Regions from separate parts of the Serratia plymuthica genome, predicted to be linked through region 1. Evidence: predicted binding sites of a transcription regulator. Region 1 holds the regulator's gene; each other region holds the start of a gene.
What was found. The regulator Fur, encoded in region 1, represses iron uptake genes when iron is present. The targets are predictions, from matches to a motif close to ATAATAATGAGAACNACTATCAA.

Region 1 (5,049 bases):
GCCATCGACATATCTCCCTAATCCCTGTCCGGCAGCCGGGCAATATGTCGCTCACGGCCACCATGACGGGCTGTTCGCTAAATTAGATAGTGCCGCAAACTTTATCTGTCAGTTCCGCAGGGAACTGCATAGCCTGCATGATGTGCTCAACCATGCTGCGTTTACGACCGGTATTGGTATTGGTGATCACCCAGTAAGGCGTACCCGGAACGTGCTTTGGCTTGGTATGCGTTCCGTTCGCCAGCAGGGTTTGTTGATCGCCGGCAAAATAGGTGCGGGTGCGGCCATGCAATGCATCGGTCGCTGCGGCAAAACCCGCCGCATCGAGGGTATACAAGGTCGAAAGCACCAGCATAAAACGATTAACCGCTCTGCTCTGTTCGGCATATTCGTCCGACAACAACAGCTCGCGCACCGCGCGCACACGATCGCGAGGACGCTGCGCGGCGACGGTTTTTTCCTGCTCGGCGCTCTGAACACTGGCGGCAGGCGCGACGCGCAATGGCTGGCCTGCGGTAAACTTCAACATACGGCGTAAAATATCGGACGCGCTCTCACCAATATGTTGCGTGTGGCTGGCAATATAGCGGTAAAGCTCTTCGTCGACTTCAATAGTTTTCATCTTTATCCAGTACTGTTTTTTTCTACTTAGAACCTGAAGCCAGATCCTGCATTCAAGCCATGGGATTATAAGGTTAAAAGCGCTAGAGCGAACACAACTATGTGTCTGCGGGCGGAAAATGCAGACTAATACCTATAGTCGGCGCTGCCAAGCCCGAACCTCGAAAAATCCGCGATATACCCTATGGATTTCAAGTTGCCGCTAACCAGGCTGCTGCCTGAAAGGCGACGGGTATATTCGTCGTGTGTTTTAATCATGATACCCTAATCTGAATCTCTCTCAGTATGAACTTCGCCATGAAATTACATTATCAACTGCTGGCCACCGAGTCCGCCGCCCTGCCGGTCGTGCTGATCCACGGGCTGTTCGGCAATCTGGACAACCTTGGCGTGCTGGCGCGCGATCTGAATCAACGGCACAGCGTGATTAAAGTCGATCTGCGCAACCACGGCCTTTCGCCGCGTTCTGCGGTAATGACCTATCCCGAGATGGCGCAGGACCTGCTGGCGCTGTTCGATGAGTTGCAGTTGGAGAAAGCGATTGTGATCGGCCACTCCATGGGCGGCAAAGCGGCGATGGCGCTGACGGCGATCGCCCCGGAACGGGTCGAAAAACTGATCGTTATCGACGTGGCGCCGGTGGATTACCGCACTCGTCGCCACGACGAGATTTTCGCCGCCTTAACAGCGGTGAGCGCGGCCGGCATCACTCAACGCCAGCAGGCGGCGGAATTGATGCGCAGCTACCTGCAAGAAGAAGGCGTGATCCAGTTTCTGCTGAAGTCCTTTCATCAGGGCGAGTGGCGCTTTAATCTGCCGGTGCTGATCGACCAATACGAAAACGTCACCGGCTGGCAGGAGGTTCCCGCATGGCCGCACCCGACGTTGTTTATCCGCGGCGGCCTGTCCCCCTACGTTCAGGACAGCTATCGTGAAGATATCGCGCGCCAGTTCCCGCAGGCGCGCGCGCACGTGGTTGCCGGCACGGGCCACTGGGTGCACGCGGAAAAACCGGAGGCGGTACTGCGTGCCATCCACCGTTTTCTCGGCGAAGCCTGAATAAAAACCGCCCACTGGCGAAAAAACGCGCTAAAGATAACGGCTTAGCGCGTTTTCGGTTCAGTTAAACATTGTCGTTGCTCTATCTGCTGGGGTAATATGGCGCGCTATAATTTTGCCGCCCTGCTCTGCGTGTTCAGTAACGTCAGGCCGGGGGTGAATTTGGGTTAGGGTTTATTGACCCGAAGTGTGTTAACCGAACCGTCCGGAAGCGTATACGCTTTTTGATGCAAACTCCCTTGCAGTACCGCTACCTATGGCAAAAGAACAAACGGATCGCACGACGCTGGATCTGTTCGCAGATGAACGCCGTCCGGGGCGCCCGAAAACCAACCCGCTATCCCGAGATGAACAGCTTAGAATCAATAAGCGTAATCAGCTTCGACGCGATAAAGTCCGTGGCTTACGGCGCGTGGAACTGAAAATCAACGCGGATGCGGTGGACGCCCTGAACAAACTGGCGGAACAGCGTAATATCAGCCGCAGCGAGCTTATTGAGCAAATGCTGCTGGCACAACTGGCGGATGAACAGCCGGAACATTGATCTTTGCAGCCGCACATGCGGCACGGTGTTATGGATGACACCGATCAACACCGTTTTATTCCTCCCGGCATCGCATAAACGCGATAAAACCCCGGGGTAAATCTCTGGCATGATACGCACTTACCGGTAAGAGGCAGATTCTTGCCATGTCATCATTTTAATCGGTGTTATCGCGTTCAACGCTAACATCGTGCAATGCAATTAATTGAATTTAAAGGTTATACGCGATATGGCTAATGTAGGCATTTTCTTTGGCAGCGACACTGGCAATACCGAAAACATTGCCAAGATGATCCAGAAAATTCTTCAGCAGCAGTTTGGCAAAGAGGTGTCGGAAATCCGCGACATCGCCAAAAGCAGCAAAGAGGATCTGGAAGCTTTCGACATTCTGCTGTTGGGTATTCCTACCTGGTACTACGGCGAAGCCCAGTGCGATTGGGATGATTTCTTCCCGACGCTGGAAGAAATTGATTTCAACGGCAAGCTGGTTGCGCTGTTCGGTTGTGGCGATCAGGAAGACTACGCGGAATATTTCTGTGATGCGATGGGCACCATCCGCGACATCATTGAGCCACACGGCGCCGCGATTGTCGGCCACTGGCCGACCAAGGGTTACCACTTCGAAGCATCGAAAGGTCTGGCGGACGACAATTTCTTCATCGGCCTGGCGATTGACGAAGATCGTCAACCGGAATTGACCAACGAACGCGTCGCAGCCTGGGTGAAGCAGATCAGCGAAGAACTGAGCCTGGCCGATATCGTCGGCTAACCCTCAAAGGTTGAACAAAAGCCCTGCAAAGTGCATAGTGTTGCCAGCAGGGCCGTTCATCGGCAGCACGGATTTCTGCAATAGAAGCTACATGTTTGTAACTTCCCACATCGTCAAGGTAGACTGAGATATCGGTTTATCCCATCCATCAAGACGTTGCGTGTGTAACATGCAATTGTGCCATGATATCTTTGTTAACAACCGGCGGTTTCCATTTAGGGCAACCGGTTCTATAATGACACGCAATTAACTCTTTGTGCCGACCGATGCCACAGGCAAAAATGCCTCAACTTGATTAGCATAGTAACAGGACTGAATCCGCATGACTGACAACAACACCGCATTGAAGAAGGCCGGCCTAAAAGTCACGCTTCCGCGACTCAAAATCCTGGAAGTACTGCAAAATCCGGAATGCCATCACGTCAGTGCGGAAGATTTGTACAAAAAACTGATCGACATGGGCGAAGAAATTGGCCTGGCGACGGTTTACCGCGTACTGAACCAGTTTGATGATGCCGGCATTGTAACCCGTCATAATTTCGAAGGCGGCAAGTCCGTGTTCGAATTGACCCAACAGCATCACCACGATCACCTGATTTGCCTGGACTGCGGCAAAGTGATCGAATTCAGCGATGAGTCTATCGAAGTGCGTCAGCGTGATATCGCCAAGCAGCATGGTATCAAGCTCACCAACCACAGCCTGTACCTGTATGGTCACTGTGAAATCGGTGATTGCCGCGAAGACGACACCTTGCACGACAAAAAATAATGCCCTCAACCGGCATTGAGAACCGCCTTAACGGCGGTTTTTTTATGCCTCCAGGCAGGGATAAAAAAATCCCCGGACAGGCCCGGGGAAAATCACATCCGAAAGACAACAATTGCAGCGGCACTTCTCCGCGGTACTTCTCTCACTACCCACTGACACTCACTTCACCGTCAACTCACCCGCCGACACGCGGATGGGTAAACTCGTCACAATGCATATTCAAGCAACAGCAGCCGATCGAAGAAAATCGGCCAGGCATCGTCGAAAACGCCGCGAACGCGGAACCCTTGCTTCAAGTAGATTTGGCAGGCATCGCTGCTTTGCCATACGCACAGCACGATATGTTTCGCCCGGCGCTGCTGCGCGCGCTGCTTAATCAGAGCAAACAACGGGTTAAAATAGCCCTGCCCGCGAAACCGGCTCTCGATGGCCAGGCTGCAGATAAAGTAATCGTCCTCCGTGCACTGCGTTCGCACAAAACCGTCGTAGGCCTCATCCAGCGGCTTTATTTCATCGCGATATAGATAGCTCGCCTCAACGCCATATAACTCGTCGAGACTCGCCGCAGTGAAAAATCCGACAAACGCCCCGCACCGATCGTAAGCCAGGGTAATCAGGTCCAGATAGGGGTCGATATTTTGCGCCTGCTGCAGAGAGACCAAACCCATCCCGGCCGGGTTGCCGGCGGAACAATACTCCAGGTAGCTGGTGGCAAAAATCAGCTTCGCCATGCGAGTCTTGTCCGCGTCGTCCGCCTGGCACCCCGGCAGAAAATGCAACCCGCCCTGCGATAGCGGCAATACCGCATCGCCCGCGCCGACGGTTGGCCGCCAGTAATGGCCCTCATCGATCTGCCGTCGGTTATCGGCTATCAAATACTCGCCGAAAAGCCGGTTCACCCGATCCAGCGCGCGATCATGAGACAGCACCGAATAGTAATGGTAGTGATCGATATCGGACCTTATCTGCGCCGGATAGGCCATGCGCGGCACCTCATCGACGGTAAATATTTCCGCATGGCGCGCCAGGTCCATCGGTTGCTCAAGCTGCCAATCCACCTGCTCCAGCCGATCAATGCATTGCCGATAGCTGCGCAGTTCCTCCTCCCCGAGCGGCAACCTCTCATTGGTGATCACATCTTCCAACAGGCGCATGCCGCGGATACCGCAGGTCACCGCCTGCGGAACAGCGTCATAATGAACCCCATGATCCTGGCAAAAACTATCGTGGCTGAGGAAAGTCCTGCCAATGTGGCGGCTCCACAACAGATAAAACGCATCGAACAAC
Region 2 (5,049 bases), 1.5 Mb from region 1:
ACGCAAGGAAGTGAAAGGGTACGAGATCGACCCGTTCGGCAAGCACATCTTCAAACAGGTATCGCTGGAGAAATAATAAAAAAGGGGCTGCGCGGCAGCCCCCGATGTTTCTCAACAGGCATCAGAAATGCGTGTTGATGCTCATATAATAAGTGCGGCCCGGTTCGTTGTAGGTTGCCGCACCCGCTCCGGCGATGTTGATGGCGCCGGTGTTGGGATCGCCAACGTTTTGCGCGTTGCCGGCGCGGAACTGGCGTTTGTCGAACAGGTTGTCGATGCCGGCGGTGACGCTGACGTTTTTGGTGACGTCATAGGTGGCGCTGGCGCCGACGATGGCGTAAGGGCTGACCTCGCGGGTTTCGCTGCCGGTCGCCGGTTTACCCTGGTAGTTGTACTTCTTCGGCTTCTGACGGCCGTACCAGGTCAGGGTCGATTGCATTGACAGTTCCTGGGTCGCCTGCCAGCTCAGTGTCGAGTTGATAGTGAATTTAGGGATCACCGACAGATAATCGCCGGTGCTCTTGTTCTTGTTCTCGATCATGTAGGTGGCGTTGTTGCTCCAGGAAAGGGTCTCGCTGATCGGTACGTTCAGTGTCCCTTCCAGGCCCTGTACGACCGCTTTCGGCACGTTTTCCCACTGATAAACCGCCGTACCTGTGCTGCTGGTGGCGATTTTGCTGTTGCCCGCCTCGATCTTGTTGCGGTAATCGTTGCGGAAGTAGGTCACCCCGGCCAGCCAGCCTTCATTATGGAACTCCAGCCCGATCTCTTTGTTGACGCTGGTTTCCGCCTTCAGATCGTCGTTGCCGAGCAGATAGCAGCCATTTTTGGTATCGCTGGCCGCACAACCTTGGCCTTTGCTGTACAGCAAATAGTTTTGATTGGTCTGGAACAGCGTCGGCGCTTTGTAGGCGCGGGCGATGCCCATTTTCAGCGTGAAGTTGTCGCCCAATTCTTGCGACAGGTTTAGCGCCGGGCTCCAGTTATTGCCGGCCTCGGAATGGTGATCGTAACGCAGGCCGGGCGTCAGCATGGTGCTGTCGGTCAGCTCGATATTGTCTTCGGCGAACAGCGAGAAGATATTCGCCGACGCGTAAGGGCTACGGGTGCCGGTCTCTGTGCCAGGGATGGTGCCGCCCATCAGCGTTTGGCTGGTCGACGTGCCATCTTTCATGCGCTGCTGGTTCCACTCGGTGCCCAGCGTGGCGGTTTGCGTGACGCCCAATTCAAACGGCACGCTGACTTCGCTGTGCGCCAGAAAATCGTCCAATTTGGTGGTGCCGAAGCCTGCATTTTTGGTGTCGAAAATACCTTCGGTGCCACCTGCCAAACCTTCGTTCAGACGCGTATTACGCGTGCGCTCGAACCGAACGTAATTGTTGGTGCTGACTCCGTTGTCCCAGGCGCCGCGATGGTTGAGGCCGAAAGTTTCGCGGTAGATGCGGTTGGTCTCTTTGCCGTAGTTGCTTTGCACCAGCGCGTTGGTGTTGGTGTTCTGCGTGTCGCCGGCGTACAGGTTGCCCTGGCGGCCATAGGAATATTCAAATTCCAACGACTGCAAGTGAGCGAAGTCCCAGTGCAGCAGGGCGTCGATGTTTTTGTCGACCACGCCTTCACGCCCGGAGGGAATGCTGCTGGCATAAGCGCCTACGCGTTCGGATTTGTGCGATTCGTTAATATCCCAGGCGTCGGCCTGCGTTTTGCTGTAGCCGCCGAACAGGCGGAAGCTCAACTGGTCGCTCAGCGGGCCGGACAGGCTGAAGTCGGTGCGTTTGGTGGAGCCTTCCTGCTTATGCTGCGGCACGTTGAAATAAGTGTTCAGCGAGCCGTGCAGATCTTTGGTGCTCTTTTTGGTGATGATATTGACCACGCCGCCGGCGGCGCCGTTGCCATAGCGTGCGGCGGCCGGGCCGCGCAGCACTTCGATGCGTTCGATCATCTCCGGCGGCACCCAGGCGGTATCGCCGCGGGAGTCACGTTCGCCGCGCCACCCCTGGCGCACCGAGTTGCGACTGCTGGCCGGGATGCCGTCGATCAGAATCAGGGTGTTTTCCGGGCCCATGCCGCGAATGTCGATCTGGCGATTGTTGCCGCGCTGGCCGCTGGTGGAGTTGCCGGTCAGGTTAACGCCGGGCATGGTGCGGATCAGTTCGCTGATATCGCGCGCCGGAGGGCGTTTTTTGATTTCGTCGGCGGTGATGGCGGACACCCCCGGCGCCTGCAGGTTCTGCCTGGCGGCGGTGACGACAATGGTGTCCTCGGCGGTTTCTTTTTGGCTTTTGGCGGCGGTATCGGTTTCTGCGGTGGTATCAGTTTGCTGTGCGGCGTGCGCAAAGGCGGACGCGCCTAACCCTAACCCGATGAGTGTGGCTAAAGAATAACGTGAAAGTTTGCGGTTCATTTGAGTGTTCCTACCTTGCTGCCTTTCCCGGGGCCGAAGACAGGCCTCCGACAGAGAGAAGGGCGGTTGTAGTTTTTGTGATCGCGGAAATAAAAATCCAACAGGCCGAGACGCAACGGCATTGGATTCGGCGCTAAAACGCGGTATCCGTCCCTGTTGAAGAATACCTGCTCTGTTTGCGAGCCTTAACACACTATTGCAAATGCAAATAATTATCAATAGTATTCGGTTTACCGTTTTTTGGGCAGCGCCTCGCGCCGCGATTGTGCCGGCGTTCCTGAAGCTGCCAGCTAAAAGTGAATAGGCGTTTTGAAAACAAAATCCGAGTCAGAAAGCAGCAGATTATTATCGAGCAAGCACGCCGGGCGTCATGGATGGTGGCTGAATATCGCCAAACGCGGTACGCCGCTGGTGGAGCTGCAAGGCGATGGGCGAGGGAAGGTCACATTTTTATGGCGTGATCCTCAGGGATGCGAGCTCACTTCAGCCTATCGACGGGTCTGGATCCACATCAACTGCCTCACCGACCACCATCAGCCCTCGCCACCGCAGAGCTTGCAACGGCTGGAAGGGACCGACGTCTGGTATTGGCAAACCGAGCTGAACGCCGATTGGCGTGGCAGTTACTGCTTTATGCCCTGCATGGACGATCGGCCGCTGACGCTCAGTGATAACGATGCGCACGCCAATATGCATTCGGTCCGTCACTGGTGGCATCAGGTGTTTGCCAGCGCCACCCAGGATCTGCTTAATCCTCATCGTTCCTGGCCCGGAGCCAACGGCAACGTCTTGTCCGGCCTGCATATGCCGGCGGCGCTGCCGCAACCGGCCTGGCAGGATTTCGATCGTTATGCGTCGGCCTGCGGGCGTTGTACCCCGGCTCCCCCCGCCAGGCTGCAACGCCACAGCTGGCACAGCGCGCGATTGGGCAATACCCGTAACGTTTGGGTTTACACCACCGGCGACAGCAGCCCGGCGCAACGGCCGTTGGCCCTGTTGCTGGACGGCCAGTTCTGGTCGAGCAACATGCCGGTCTGGGATCCGCTGATGCAACTGACGCGTGAAGGCAAGCTGCCGGAGGCGGTGTATCTGTTGATCGATGCCATCGATCAAAAACGGCGTGCGCATGAGTTAGCCTGCAATGAAGATTTCTGGTTGGCGGTGCAGGAAGAACTGTTGCCGCAATTGGCTGACTGGGCCCCCCACAGCGGCAACCCTGCCAGCACGCTGGTGTGTGGCCAGAGCTTCGGCGGCCTGTCTTCTTTGTATGCCGGTCTCCACTGGCCGCAGCGCTTTGGCGGCGTGATTGCTCAGTCCGGCTCTTTCTGGTGGCCGCGTCGCGACATGTACCAGCAACCCGCCGTGCCGGCCGATGCCGGTTGGCTGCTGCGCCAGGCCGAACAGGGCGTTGGCCGCCAGGGCGGGTTGAAGGTGTTCATGGAGGCCGGCACCCACGAACAGGTGGCGCGCAGGGTGAATGATCGGATGGCGGAGGCGCTGCGCGATGCCGGCCATCAGGTGCAATACCGGGTGGTGGCAGGCGGGCACGACTCTTTGTGCTGGCGCGGCGGGCTGATCGACGGGCTGCAGGCGTTGTGGGCGGATCAGCCTGCGGCGCCGTTCGCCAGGCTAACTTTCAAAACCCAAGGAGTCCGTGATGGAAACGCTGAATCCGTTCGATGATGAACACCAAATCTGCCTGATTCTGCAAAACGATGAGCAGCAATACAGCCTGTGGCCTGATTTCAGCGCAGTACCGGCGGGGTGGACGCCGGTTTTCGGCCCGGCGGCACGCTCGCTGTGCGTGAACTGGCTGGAACAGCATTGGCAGGATATGCGGCCCGCATCGCTGCGTAAGGCGTGATGGCGCCATTACCGTTAACAGGAGTCAGTCCCTTGTCAGACCCTATTTTATTACCGACCGAAGAGCGGCCTGCCACCGAATTGCCGCTGGTCGCCGCGCAACCTGGCATTTGGGTGGCCGATCAAATATCGCCGTACGCCAATGCCTATGCGGTTTCCCACTATATCGAACTCAGCGGTCCACTGAACGAAGAGCGGCTATTGCAGGCGATTGCGCAGGGGTTGTCCGAAGTCGATACCCTTCAGTTCCGCTTTGAAGAGCGGGATGGGGTGCCGGTACAGTGGCATGACGCCGAACTGGCGATCCTGCCGACAGAATCTCTCGATCTGCGCGACTCTCCCGATGCCCTGGCGGCGGCGCAGGCGGTGATGCAGCTGGATATGTCCGGTGATTTGCGCATCGGCAGCGGCAAGGCACTGTATCGCCATATGTTGATCCGCCTGTCGGACCGGCGTTGGTTCTGGTATCAGCGTTATCATCATATTCTGGTCGATGGCTTCAGTTTTACCGCCATTGCCCGCAGAATCGCCCATATTTACAGCCGCATGCTCAACGATGAACAGCCCGACCCGACGCCGTTTACCTCCTTCAGCGAGGTGGTAGAGGAATATCAGCGCTACCGGCAGTCGGCAACCTGCCGGCGCGATGCCGCTTTTTGGCTAAACAAGGCGCAGCAGTTGCCTGAGCCGGCCACGCTTTGCCCGCAGCCGCTGGCCGGGCAGACGCCAACCACCCGCATCCACCGGTTATCGCAGCTGTGCGATCGTCAAGATTTTACCCGGCT
Region 3 (5,049 bases), 2.3 Mb from region 1:
GTGTTCACGCCCCAGGGCGGCCATTGTCCAGCGTTGCATTGTGTCGGTCATGATTCACTCCAAAGTCGGTAATAAGTAGACCTGTCAATATTATCGTTGATTGATATTCGCCAGTGGCGATAAGATTTCCTTTGATTGTTTCCTCAAGAGATACAAACCATGACCGACCAATTGAACGGCATTTCGGTATTCGTCACCGCCGTGGGGGCGGGGAGCTTTGCACTGGCCGCCAGCCGGCTGCATCTCTCGCGCTCGGCGGTGGGGAAGACCATCGCCAGACTGGAGCAGCGGCTTGGCGTGCGCCTGTTCCACCGCACGACCCGCAGCCTGAGCCTGACCGACGACGGGGCGTTGTTCTACGAACGTTGCCTGCGGGCGCTGGAGGAGATCCGCGCGGCGGAAACGCTGCTGGAATCGGGCAAGCGAGAAGTCAGCGGCAAGCTAAGGGTATCGATGCCGGTACTGTTCGGCCGCATGTGCATCGCGCCGCTGCTGACCGAACTGGCGCGCGAACACCCCGGTCTGGAGCTGGAGCTGTCGTTTAACGATCGCGTCGTGGATTTGATTGAGGACGGTTTTGACCTGGCGATCCGCAACGGCGAGTTAGCCAACAGCAGCGGGCTGGTGGCACGGCGGCTCGGTAACCACCGCATGGCGCTTTGCGCCGCGCCGGCTTATTTGCAGCGCCGCGGTGAACCGCAGAGCATCGAACAACTGGCGCAGCACGATGCGGTGGCTTATGTCCGTGCCGGCGTGGTGCGTAACTGGTTGATCCCGGAAGCGGACGGCGTGACGCGGGAGATGATACCGGGCACCCGTTTGCAGATGGATGACCTGCAGGCGATAGCGGATGCGGCCGTCGCCGGGTTCGGCATCGCCTGGCTGCCGTGTTGGCTGGTGCGCGGGCAACTGATTAAAGGTGAACTGGTGCGGATAATGCGAGATCGGCCGGGGCTGTTTTTCGACGCCCATGCGGTGTGGCCGCAGACGCCGCATCTGCCGTTGAAGGTGCGAATGGCGGTGGATCGACTGGCGAGCAAGTTGCCCGCCAATATGGAATTGATTGAGGCGAAGCCTGTCGGTTAGGCCGCGGCGCGCTTTTTGCGCCAGATGACCAGCATGGCGCCCAGCAAGCCCACCAGCAACAGCAGCAGCGGCAGGATCATCAGTCCGGTCATCACCTGGCTTTCGTAACGTTTCACCAGCGGGATCTGGCTGAAAGCGTAACCGAGGCTGACCAGGGCACCGACCCAAACGACCGCACTTAGCCAGTTAAACAGATGAAAACGCGCGCTGTTCAGCCCAGAGATGCCGGCCATGGTCGGCAGCAGGGTGCGAACGAAGCCGAGGAAGCGGCCGATCATCAGGGCCATCAGGCCGTGACGGTTAAACAGATTGTGCGCGCGCTGGTGATACTGGGCGGGCAGTTGCAGCAGCCAGCTTTTCACCAGGCCGGTATGGCCCAACCAGCGGCCCTGCAAATAGCTGAGCCAGCAGCCGAGGCTGGCGGCGAGGGTCAGAATAATCAGCGTGGGTATAAAAGCCATCACGCCTTTGGCGATCAATGCACCGGATAACAGCAGCAGGCTGTCGCCGGGCAGGAAGGAGGCTGGCAGTAATCCATTTTCAAGGAACAGAGTGGTGAAAAGTACGGCATAAACCACCCAAATTACGCTTGGGTCGGCAAGAGCAATGAAGTCCTGCTGCCAAAGCGCATGAACAATCTCTCGTAATACATCCATTTTATGTCCTGTTGCATGCCGGTTTCGCCCGGGGTCACTTTCTCCAGGGGGCGGTGTTGACCTTATCTGACCAATTACCCGGTTAGTGTACTGCTAATAGCTTAAGTACACATTAAACGAAGCAGAATAAAATTGGCAGCGCAACGGGCTATGGATCAGCGTGCGTTGGCGATACGCTCGAAACCTTCGGCGAGGTCGGCGATCAGATCCTGCACGTTCTCCAGGCCGATATGGAGGCGCACCAGCGTGCCGGAGAAATCGACGCCGCCCGCCGGACGGATCGCCTCCAGTTCTTCCGGTTGGTTGGCCAGGATCAGCGACTCGTAACCTCCCCAGGAATAGGCCATGCTGAAATGGCGGAAGTTATCCAGATAGTCGGCCAGTTGCTTGTCGCCAAGTCGTTGTTTCAACACGAAAGAGAACAGGCCGTTGCAGCCGCTGAAATCGCGTCGATAGAATTCATGGCCTTTGCAGCCGGGCAGCGCGGGGTGATTGACCACCTCCACCTCCGGCCGTTGTGCCAGCCAGTTGGCGACTTCGATACTGCTCTGTTCGTGCTGCTTCAGGCGCACGCCCAGCGTGCGCAGGCCGCGGCTAGCCATATAGGCGGTATCGGCGTCCACCATCTGGCCCATCAGGTAAGAATATTCGCGCAGTTGCTCCCAACAGCGTTCGTTGGCTACGGCGGTGCCGAGCATGTAATCGGAGTGGCCGATAATGTATTTGGTGCCGGCCTGGATCGAAATATCGATATCAAAATCCAGCGCCTTGAACAGCACGCCGGCCGCCCAGGTATTGTCGATCATGATCACTGTTTCCGGCGCTACGGCGCGGATGGCCTGCACCATCGCCGGAATATCCTGAATTTCCATGGTGATGGAACCGGGGGATTCAAGAAACACCACGCGGGTATTGGGCTGAATCAGCCCGGCGATGTCGGCGCCGATCAACGGGTCGAAATAGGTGGTCGCCACGTTCATGCGGCTAAGAATGTGGCTGCAAAAATCTTGCGTCGGCTCATAGACCGAACCGGTCATCAGCACGTGGTCGCCGGCGCCGACAAAAGACAAAATGGCATTGGATACCGCCGCCGCGCCGCACGGATAAAGCACGCAGCCCGCGCCGCCTTCCAGCTCGACCATCGCATCCTGAAACGCGAAGTGGGTCAGGGTGCCGCGCCGGCCGTAAAATAGCTCGCCGTGGGCGCGTTGGGCGGTGGCCTGCTTCTTGGCCGCCACTGAGTCAAATACCAGTGAGGAAGCGCGCTGGGTGACGGGATTAACGGAGCCCTGGGTATAGCGCTTGCTGCGCCCGGCGGCGATCAGCGTGGTTTCGATATTTTTCGACGTCATAGGAATGGGCTCACTTTTACTGGCTTTTCACTGGCATTTTGCGATAGCCCTTAGGTTAACATGACATATAATAGCCATCCAGACGTTTTAACTTCCAGATATAGAAACGGCCATAATCCTCTGCCGGAGAGCGTTCTGGCATGGCATCATTCTGCATGACGGCATTTAACCCGCCCGCATGTCGGCAAACGGGCAACCCACAGGCATAAATGCTGTCGGGGCGGGTTTGTTGCATCTCTGTGGGCGAAAAGTAACGAAAAGACCTTTAAAAGGGGAGTAAAGGGCCGAACCGGCGGCGAATGGGTCAAGGCTGCGGCTTCGATGCGGTGGGATCTGAAATATTGCCGATTATTTGGTAAATAATAATGAGAACCACTATCAATCCCTGATTGGTTTGATATGATCGCACGCTGAATTATTCCTCAATTTTGATCGGTAACGGGTGGAGGCACAGCGTGAAAACGGCTGGCAAGCATGTAAATCAACGAGCGTTCGGCCAGGGCCGGGCGCAATGGGGCAAGGCGTTAGGCCGCGGTCTGATCGCTTCGATGGTATTGGTGGTTGGATTGGCCGGCAGCGCACAGGCTGCACCGGCGGCAAACCCCGCCGTGACCGAGAGCGTTGCTCCGGCCGCCGCGCCTGTTGCTGCGCCTGAAAGCCTGACCCCGCTCAACCCGGCGCCGACCCTACAGCCACCGGAAACCCGCGGCATGGATCTGTCCGTTTGGGGCATGTACCAGCACGCGGACATCGTCGTGAAAACGGTGATGATCGGCCTGGTGCTGGCGTCTGTCGTCACCTGGACCATTCTGTTCTCCAAAGGCAGCGAGCTGTTCCGCGCCAAGCGCCGTCTGCGCCGCGAGCAACTGGCGCTGGCCAATGTGCGTACGCTGGATGAAGCCAGCGAACTGGCACAGGGGTTCTCCGAAGAAAGCATCAGCGCGGTGTTGCTGAACGACGCGCAAAACGAGCTGGAACTGTCGGCGGAATCCAACGACAACAACGGCATCAAAGAACGTACCGGTTTCCGTCTTGAGCGCCGCGTAGCGGGCTACAGCCGCAATATGGGCCGTGGCAACGGCTTCCTGGCGACCATTGGCGCTATCTCGCCGTTCGTCGGTCTGTTCGGTACCGTTTGGGGCATCATGAACAGCTTTATCGGCATTGCCCACTCGCAAACCACCAATCTGGCCGTCGTCGCGCCCGGCATTGCGGAAGCGCTGCTGGCGACCGCGTTGGGGCTGGTCGCCGCGATCCCGGCGGTGGTGATTTATAACGTCTTCGCCCGCGTCATCAGCGGCCATCGCGCTCAGGTTGGCGACGTGGCGGCGCAGGTGTTGCTGCTGTTGGGCCGCGATCTGGATCTGGCCGCGACGGCGGAAGCCAAACGCTCACAGCATTCACACCAACTGCGGGTGGGGTGAGTTATGGCGATGCGCTTAAATGAAGATTTGGACGACAGCGGCGAACTGCATGAAATCAACGTGACGCCGTTTATCGACGTCATGCTGGTGCTGTTGATCATCTTTATGGTGGCCGCGCCGCTGGCAACGGTAGATATCCGCGTCGATCTCCCCGCTTCTTCAGCCAAACCGCAGCCGCGCCCGGAAAAACCGGTGTTCCTGTCGGTGAAAGCGGATAAGCAGCTGTACGTGGGTGAGCAAGCGGTCAGCGCCGATCAACTGACGGCGGTGCTGGATCAGCATACTCAGGCGAACAAAGAGACCACCATCTTCTTCCAGGCGGACAAGACCGTGGACTACGAAACGCTGATGAGCGTGATGGATACGTTGCGTAAAGCCGGCTATCTGAAGGTGGGGCTGGTGGGGATGGAAGGGGCCGCCAAATAGCGGGCTGGATATCGCTAACGATGAGAAGGGCGCTGAGGCGCCCTTTTTTATTGTCTGAATTTTGTACAAAGGTTTGATGCACCTTCAACAAATGAAAATACCAAT

Region 2: the regulator Fur is predicted to act here: its motif matches at 2,604-2,626, upstream of fes (enterochelin esterase).
Region 3: the regulator Fur is predicted to act here: its motif matches at 3,454-3,476, upstream of exbB (tol-pal system-associated acyl-CoA thioesterase).

The regions. Positions count from the first base shown of each region.
Region 1 is NZ_CP068771.1:1,027,591-1,032,639, reverse strand. It holds gene pgm (phosphoglucomutase (alpha-D-glucose-1,6-bisphosphate-dependent)) at 1-5, opposite strand, end outside; gene seqA (replication initiation negative regulator SeqA) at 83-622, opposite strand; gene ybfF (esterase) at 907-1,680, shown strand; gene ybfE (LexA regulated protein) at 1,937-2,224, shown strand; gene fldA (flavodoxin FldA) at 2,454-2,993, shown strand; gene fur (ferric iron uptake transcriptional regulator) at 3,316-3,762, shown strand; gene JK621_RS04845 (glycosyltransferase) at 3,969-5,049, opposite strand, start outside.
Region 2 is NZ_CP068771.1:4,998,431-5,003,479, forward strand. It holds gene JK621_RS23200 (ABC transporter substrate-binding protein) at 1-76, shown strand, start outside; gene JK621_RS23205 (TonB-dependent siderophore receptor) at 122-2,401, opposite strand; gene fes (enterochelin esterase) at 2,711-4,084, shown strand; gene JK621_RS23215 (MbtH family protein) at 4,059-4,265, shown strand; gene JK621_RS23220 (enterobactin synthase subunit F) at 4,298-5,049, shown strand, end outside.
Region 3 is NZ_CP068771.1:4,188,488-4,193,536, forward strand. It holds gene JK621_RS19565 (zinc-dependent alcohol dehydrogenase family protein) at 1-51, opposite strand, end outside; gene JK621_RS19570 (LysR family transcriptional regulator) at 160-1,086, shown strand; gene JK621_RS19575 (DedA family protein) at 1,083-1,742, opposite strand; gene metC (cystathionine beta-lyase) at 1,898-3,094, opposite strand; gene exbB (tol-pal system-associated acyl-CoA thioesterase) at 3,550-4,518, shown strand; gene exbD (TonB system transport protein ExbD) at 4,522-4,944, shown strand.